2 regions of the Planococcus dechangensis genome follow, and region 1 is predicted to be linked to the other one. Evidence: riboswitches for the same ligand, from Rfam matches in the RefSeq annotation. Region 1 holds a riboswitch; the other holds the start of a gene.
The links. A riboswitch is a leader RNA that binds a small molecule or an ion and turns the genes downstream of it on or off. The one in region 1 is predicted to bind cobalamin.
Positions count from the first base shown of each region.

Region 2: it holds a riboswitch for cobalamin, as region 1 does, so the genes downstream of both, ACFO5U_RS04300 (cobyric acid synthase) here and ACFO5U_RS15740 (hypothetical protein) in region 1, are expected to answer to the same signal.

Region 1 covers NZ_JBHSGL010000015.1:299,587-303,800, forward strand. The annotation lists gene ACFO5U_RS15725 (alpha-ketoacid dehydrogenase subunit beta) at 1-252, shown strand, start outside; gene ACFO5U_RS15730 (biotin/lipoyl-containing protein) at 267-716, shown strand; gene ACFO5U_RS15735 (ABC transporter substrate-binding protein) at 822-1,781, opposite strand; gene ACFO5U_RS15740 (hypothetical protein) at 1,778-2,320, opposite strand; cobalamin riboswitch at 2,489-2,668, opposite strand; gene ACFO5U_RS15745 (ferritin) at 3,024-3,521, shown strand; gene ACFO5U_RS15750 (alpha/beta fold hydrolase) at 3,585-4,214, opposite strand, start outside.
Region 2 covers NZ_JBHSGL010000005.1:253,123-257,336, reverse strand. The annotation lists gene ACFO5U_RS04300 (cobyric acid synthase) at 41-1,561, opposite strand; cobalamin riboswitch at 1,668-1,853, opposite strand; gene ACFO5U_RS04295 (peptidase MA family metallohydrolase) at 2,106-2,996, opposite strand; gene ACFO5U_RS04290 (HAD-IIB family hydrolase) at 3,386-4,144, opposite strand.

The sequences.
Region 1 (4,214 bases):
GACACCATTATTAATTCCGTGAAGAAAACGCATCGCCTGGTCGTCGTCGATGAAGATTACCGCTCGTATGGCATGACCGCAGAAGTGGCAGCGATCGTTTCGGAAGAAGCGCTCTACGAACTTGAAGCGCCGATCAAACGACTCGCGATTCCGGACGTGCCGATTCCATATAGCCATGTACTCGAAGACTTTGTCTTGCCAGGACCGGATAAAATCGTCGAGGCGGTCAAACAGATGATGGATGAAGCGTGAATGGAGGCGGTTCGATGCATGATGTAATATTGCCGAGGCTGTCGGAAGATACAGACGAAAGCTTGATTGTCCTATGGTTTGTCGACGAAGGCGATTACGTGGATAAAGACGCGGTACTATGTGAAGTGCAAACCGAAAAAGCCGTATCGGAAATCCGTGCAGAAACGAGCGGAACGGTGAAGAAAATTCACGTGAAGCGCGGAGATTCCGCCAAAGCGGGCACTTTACTTGCAGTCATTGACACGAAAGAGCAGGCGCCGGTAAGATCGGAAACTCCTGAACAAGTCCATCTTGAACAAGCAGCAGAAAACGATAGCTCACAACAGGCGGCGAGCTTTACGCGCGTGTCGCCGAGGATGCGTCATTTGGCGAAAGAGCTTGGCGTCAAACTTGAAGACGTCAAAGGAACTGGAAAAGGTGGGGCCATCACCGAACAGGATATCCGCGACGAAGCGGGATTGTGAATAGCAAAAAGGCGCAGCCATGTAAGACGGCAGCGCCTTTTTTTGTTTTGAATAATTTATTCATTCCATTTCTATAAAACGACAAAATGCTTGGGATGAATAAAATTATTCCATCAATTCCGGATATACCGTTTCCGCAACTAACTGCACCGCTTCACCAATGCGCGGCCCAGGGCGGGAAGTGATGTCGGAGTCGATGAAATGCACTTCACCGTTCTCGATCGCTTCCACATCGGACCAGCTGTCGCGCGCTTCGATATCGCCGACTGCATCTTCCACGTAAGACACGGTCGTCAAGATGACTTCCGGATCGCGCGTGATGACTTCTTCTTCAGAGATATTCGGCCAGCCTTCCAGGTCCTCGAAGACATTGGTCACTTGAGCGTGGTTCAGGATCTCCTGCTGGAACGTCGATTTACCGGTTGTGTAAATCTCAGGGGATGGGCTGATTTCCACATACACTTCTTTTTGCTCTTCGACCGCTGCCAGGCGTTCTTGGACATCCTCGATTTGCGTTTGGATGCTTTCGATCACTTCAGCGCCTTTTTCTTCTTTTGCAAGCACAGCTGCGATTTGTTCGATATCGCCGTATACTTCGTCAAATGAAGTGGCCGATTCGATAACAAATACCGGAATATCGGCATCTTCAAGCTGCGCGAGTGCAGGCGGTGCTTCGCCGGTTGAATAAGCTAAAACGACATCCGGGTCGAGCTGGATGATTTTCTCGGCATTGAATTCCACGGAATCACTGACGCGCTCGATATTCTGTGCCGCTTCCGGGTAGTTGTCATAGTCAGTTACGCCGACTAATTGATCTCCGGCATCGAGTGCAAAGACGATCTCAGTGTTGCTCGGGATAAGCGACACGATCGTTTCAGGCGCTTGTTCGAATTCAAGTTCTTCACCGCGGTCGTCAATGACAGTATACGGTGCGTCGCTTGAAGTCTCAGTGGATGTTTGTTCGGTTGTTTCTTCTGTTGCCGGTGCTTCGGCGGCGTTGTCTTGGCAAGCACCGAGTGTCAGGGCAAGCGGAATGCTGAGTAAGAGAAATGATTTGATTTTCACGTGTGAGTCTCCTCTTTCTTTTTGCGTTTTGTTGGATAGGATTTGCTGACGAACGGTATTTCATCGACGCCGTGCTGCTTGTTCACGTAGACGGCCATCACAAAAAAGACATTGGCGAGCAGGTTGGCGTAGTCCATTAAATGTTCCGGCACTGCGCGCTCAAGCATCACGTGATGAAGCGCACGCACCGATTTTTTCGCTTCACTGCGGCACACGTGAAGAATGCAAGCCGCGTGCGTTCCTTGGGGTAGGACGAACTGGTCGATTTGCTCTTTCACTTCAGCTACGTAGCGGTCATACATATCGCTGAGCTCGGCAAGGTCTTGTTCAGTAATGGCGAGTTTCCCGCGCACGGAGCCGTTCAAGTGATAGACCATCGGCTGCAAATAGCACAAGTCTTCCATCACTTCCGGGATGTCGGTGACGGATATCGCTTCGCCGATCCTTGTCGTCAGGGAGTCGGTGCGAATTTCAAAATCGACAGTCGGTGCGTTTTCCCGCATGAATGGGTAGCACAAAAAGCGCATGTCTTTTTTCATTGTTTCACCTCCAAAATAGTGTCCGTAAATATCAGCGCACGCATCGCTTTCAAAAAAGAGACAAAAAAAGCCACTCTCAACGAAGAGAGTGGCACGATTGCGAATATCCAGCACAAAGCTGTCCATAGGAAAAAGTTGCCGTAGATCCTCTTATCTTCCGAAGAGCAAAAATACGTTCAGAAAAAGGTAGGTCTCCTGGCTTGTGCATCGCTTTACTCTAAGGCCTTCCCGAGTCTCCCCAGTGGCATCTCTTATTTCATACGCACTTACAGTTGCGGAAACAGCTCCGGATTTTCACCGGATTCCCTGTTACGCTGACGAATCAGCACCTTTTCCCTGCATGATTATTTACTTAGTTTTAGTGTAGCACTTTTGATGTGGATTTAGGAGGGGATTGTGGAAATGTTATTTGGTTGAATAATGGAATGCGGTGGTTCACCGCGCCGGCCGCTTTGGGCATGGCTTTCGCAATGAGCCGGGTAGGGCGTCCGTCTCAGTGCTTCGCCTAGCCCTTGTGCGCGGCGTCGCTGGGATCGTTCATTGTGAAAAGGATGATACATTTAGATTCCATTGTGTGTAATGGAGTGGAAGGCAGGATGAGAGCGGAGCAGATCCATTATTAACTTTCCATAGCTTTCTATAAAATGGGTTAATCAACATACGTGTTATACTAACGTTAAATAGAATAGAGGAGGAATTCAAGATGCTACCAACAAATTTGACAGAAGCGTTAAACGCTCAATTCAATAACGAACTTCAGGCGGCACATGCCTACACAGCGATGGCGTCGTACTTTTCAGGAAAAGGGTATCACGGATTTGCCAACTTCTATTTAATCCAATCACGAGAAGAACATGTGCACGCGATGAAATTCTATCATTACTTGGTGACAATGGATGAACAACCTGTACTCCAGGCGTTGACAGAACCAAGAAACGAATATGCAAATGCTTTGGATGTTGTGGAAGCGTCACTTGCGCAGGAAAAGTCAGTTACGGCAAACATATATAAATTGGTAAGCTTGGCGGATGAACTGCAGGAACATGCTACGCTGTCATTTTTGGATTGGTTCATTGAAGAACAAATGGAAGAAGAAAAGATGTTTCGCGACATGATCATTCGCATAAAAGGCATTGAAGAAGGCGGCGAGTACTTCCTGAAAATGGACGACGAATTTGCTGCAAGGAAATTGGAAGAATAATAGGGTGGAAAACAAACAGCACACGATTTGTCGTGTGGTGTTTTTATGTGGATTGTAAAGTTTTCATGACTCACTCTGACTTAAGGAGTGATCATTTTCTAACCAATCAACAATCAAATCGACAATGATTTCTTGTTGTTCACTAACGGTGATCTGTGCCTCATTGTCGCCGGACTGACTACCATATACGCCAAAATAAGCGTGGTTTCCGCCTGGAATTTCAATCAACTCTGTTGTTTCTGGGAGGTTCGAGCTGTTTTCCTTAATTTTTTCAGGCGTACTTAATCCATCCTCTGAACCGCCGATGGATAAAACGGGTAAGGTGGATTCACTTAAATAGTCATTGCTTGCTGCGTATGCCCCAAGCAATATGAGCCCGTTTACGCGATCTAAATGTTGATCGGCATACATAGCTGCCGCTGCGCCTCCCATGGAATGGCCCGAAACATACCACTCGATGCTGTCGTCGCTTTCTATTATTTCATCCGCTTTTGACACATCTAAAATTGATAAATTTAATCGGACTGAAGGGATAGCAACTGTAATGTTTTGCTTGGATAATTCTTGTGCTAAATAGGCATATGCTTCAGGTTCGACTTTTGCGCCAGGATAGAGGATTAACCCTTTTTCTGCATTTTCTGCTCTATACATATACCACCCGTCTACGGGTTCTATAACTTCCTCTATCTCTAT
Region 2 (4,214 bases), on a different contig from region 1:
CCGCTGTTTTCCAGCGGTATTGAAAAAACACATTATCATCTTACACTTTGCTTTCGTGGACCGCGTCAGCCGCCAAGCCGAGTAGTTGGTAAACCGCTGCGATGTTCATATGGCTGCGAACTTGCTCCGCTAGAAAATCATATGCTTCTTCCCTTCGCTGGGCATCGGGTTTCACATTGTCTTCCAACAGGTCCAATCCTTTTTTGACACGCAATTCATTGACCAGTTCACGTGTGAATTTCCGGTTATGAAAAATGCCGTGAAGATAGGTACCGATCACTTCTCCATCTGGACTTACTGCCCCGTCCATCCGGCCGTCCGATAGCTGCATAAATGGGATAGCTTCCCCGTAGATGGTCGATCTTCCCAAATGGATTTCGTAGCCTGTCAGCACCTGTCCGTCTTTTACTTGCTTGCCGGTCATTAAAACCGTTTTCTTATCCCCGACAAACACCGTGTCGACCGGCAGTAATGAAAGGCCCCTTGCCACTCCACCTTCCCCGTCGACTGCCTCATTATCTACGAGTGATTCCCCAAGCAATTGAAAGCCTCCGCAAACACCGAAAATCTTTGTTCCGTGCTCGCGCAGCTTTTGAATCGCACCATCGAACCCGGTTTCCATGAGCCATGCAGCATCAGCCAATGTGTTTTTGGTTCCGGGAATGATCAGAAGGTCTGGTGTACCGAGTTCTTCGACTTTTCCAACCAGACGAACGCCAGTTTCCGGTTCATCAAAAAACGGGTCTATATCTGTAAAATTCGAGATTCGAGGGAGCCGGATGACGGCTATGTCTATTGCAAACTCTCCTGGCTTCGGTTTTTTAAACCGCAACGATGATAGTGCGAGAGAATCTTCTGCATCGATTTGGACATCGAGATAAGGCAAGACCCCAAGCACCGGAATGCCTGTTTCTTTCTCCAGCCAGTCAATGCCATCATCGAGCAGCTCGCGCATGCCGCGGAATTTGTTGATGACAATTCCTTTTACACGTATTCTTTCTGATTCATCGAGCAACGCAAGGGTTCCGACGATAGAAGCGAAAGCACCGCCCTTGTCGATATCCACAACTAAAATGACGGCGGCATCTGCCAAGTGGGCCATTCGCATATTGGCAATGTCTTTATCCTTCAAGTTGATTTCTGCGGGACTTCCGGCACCTTCGAGCACCAGTACGTCAAAATCTTGCTGCAGCCTGCGCATCGACTGCTCGACCGCCGGCATCACTTGCTGCAAGAAGTCGTCGCGATAGGTTTTTGCATTCATGTCCATAAAGTGCCGGCCATGGACGATGACTTCTGACACCATGTCCTGCTTTGGCTTGAGCAAAATCGGATTCATGTCAAAAGTCGCCGGAATACGGGCTGCTTCTGCTTGAACGCCCTGCGCCCTGCCGATTTCGCCTGCTGCTTCTGTCACAAAAGAATTCAGCGCCATGTTCTGGGATTTAAACGGAGCTACCCGAAATCCATCGTCTGAAAAAATTCGGCATAGCGCTGTACAAATCAAGCTTTTCCCCACGTCAGAAGCTGTTCCTTGAACCATAATGGAAACTGCTGGCATACTTTTCCCTCCACTCGTCAAAATAGAAAAATCCCCCACGAGCCGCGAGGAATTGAGGAAAAACAGCACAAAAAAAGGCGTGCTTCCAGCTTGTCCTCGCAAGCGAATGGGCATCCACACAAAGGCAGGTTTTCTGGCTCGTGATCATCGCATTCTGAACCTTCCTGAAGCATCGCTTCAGCGGCTTTTTGCAGATGGCTCTCACTTACAGTGGCGGGACCGCACCGGAATTCAACCGGTTTCCCTTTTAACTTATGTTCAAGACATAAGCACCTTTATGAATTGGATCGAACTCTATTTTCTTTTCATTATATACACAGTCGTTCTTTCCTCACCAGCATAACTTTTTTCATCTTTTAGACCAACTCCACACGTTAGTCACTCCTGAAAAAATTATACCGTCTTTCAAAAATAATGATTAAATAACGGTATAATAACTTAGAAACTGATAAATTTTATCTAGACTATCGATAAACCTTCTTCCGATAATCCTGCAATATGTAAACCAAACAGATTAGAAATTCCTTAAAATATTTAATTTGCTTCATTCTATATAAAATTTTAAGTACACTTTATCTAATTCGTTAATTGTTAACCCCGTTATTTCTTTAAAACTTTTCTCGAAGTCTTTGGTTTTATTTGCCGAATTCATTATTTTGTTGATAATCTCTTCCCCGTATTCCTCTATTAAGTATTCAATTGCATAATAACTCTGTGCATAATTGTTGGTTGACTCTATGTACCTCGCTTCAGCCCATTGTTCATAGGTTGTTAAGTGAGCAAAAGGAATACTTTCAGATTCAGGCAAAGGTGCTCCTTGATCTTCGGCTTCAATATATTCAGCAACACCTTCTTGAAACCAAAGCGGGTAAATATTTAAATCTTTAGCCTTTTGAGCAAAAGCGTAGTGAGTATATTCGTGAAGAATGACTCCCTGAAACATGTATAAAGGGTAATTCTCTCTTTTTAATATAAGGTCCTTATCAAGATAATGTATGGCTAACAGCTTATCCTCTGCTGAATAAAATCCAGCACCACCTTCTACCCCAGACAACTTCGACATCTCTTCGCTATCTTGGAATACAAGAAAGTCAATCGGTTCTTGATATGTTTTGCCGAACAATGCTTCGGTTTTCACGAAAGCTAAGTCTAACGTTTCTTTTGTTATTGGCAGAAGTTCAGAGAAATCCTTTTCATGATAAATTGAAACGTGTTTATAATCTTCTTGTAAGTAAGAATCTTTGATCTGGTTTTTTAGTTTTCCTTCAGGACTTCGAGTTACTATCGCTGCCATTGCTTCGATGTATGTAAGGTTTATATCTGGTTGTTCTTCTGCTATGACTTTGTAAAGAAAAAAGCTCCCACCTAAAACTAGAAGGAAAGAAAAGAAAACAAATATTGTTAAACTAAGAAATACAATTTTAATTTTTTTCACAGGCTACTCCTTCGAATGGAATTAGTTTAAATGTACTTCTATCAATTTAATTATAGTATACATTAAAGTAAATAAATGGGTTTTCCTAAATAAAGTTCTTCCTACTCACATTTTTTTATTTCTAGATATTTCAAGAAAATTAAAGCGCCATGATTAAGTAATCATTGATAACTTTTAATATTTAACGAAGTAAATCTTTCTTATCGATAATCATAGAAGTGTTCGTGAAATTACACTTACACAAACGAAAAAGAGAAGATACTCGGGACCAGTACCTTCTCTTTTCGCTATTATGGACTTCCGATAAGGGGTCATATGTAAACTGGCAATCTATAGATATTTTTTCTAATTGAGCTGTGTTTGAAAGTTTAATTAATTTTTTACTTAAACTAATTAACGTCAATCTGTTGCGTAAGATACTTTTCACTCATAGACAAAATCATTTTTGCCACTTGATCCTCTGTGATTTGTTTGGTCGCATGTTCTTTGGCAACCGGATGATTACCAATGCATATGCTTTCTTTGGCAGCTTCAAACATGCAGATGTCATTTGAGTCATTACCAAAGGCAATAAACTCATTTTCTTTGACTCCCAGTTGCTGTAGCCCAGCCCATTTATCAATGCCTTCAGGACTCAAATCAAGTATTCCTTCATTTTGGTGCAGATGCAGGTTCAGAGGAAGGGCTTCCAAGCTTTTCTGTATCTCGTCATTGCTTGTGAAAAGAACCATTTTCACTACATTTTCCAGCAAATCAATCGGCACGTTTTTTGCACTCTTCAACGGATCGATGTTTTGATAGATCGGATGGGTCTGTTCTCCGGTATAGCTGTAATCCCAGCTGCTATCAATCAAATACGTTAGCTGGTGCGTATCAATAATATGGAAAAGTTGCTTGCAAGTACTCTTGTCAAAACTGTTTACTTCGATTGAGCCATCCGCATTTCGAAAAGCCCCGTTTCCACCGACCATTCTTAACCGGTAATATTTTTCCGGCAGCACAGGCAATAAGTCACGTATCGGTCTCGCAGATGAAAAGATGATTTCGTGTCCCATTGCCTGGCACTCATCCAAAGCAGCACAAATTTCTTGGGTTAAAGGTTGGCCTTTAAAACAAATGGTTCCATCAAGATCGAATACAAATTGCATAATTAGTCACCTCACCTCTATCTTACCTAAGCTTTGCTATACTAAAAAGGACGTCTGTCCAAAAAGGTGA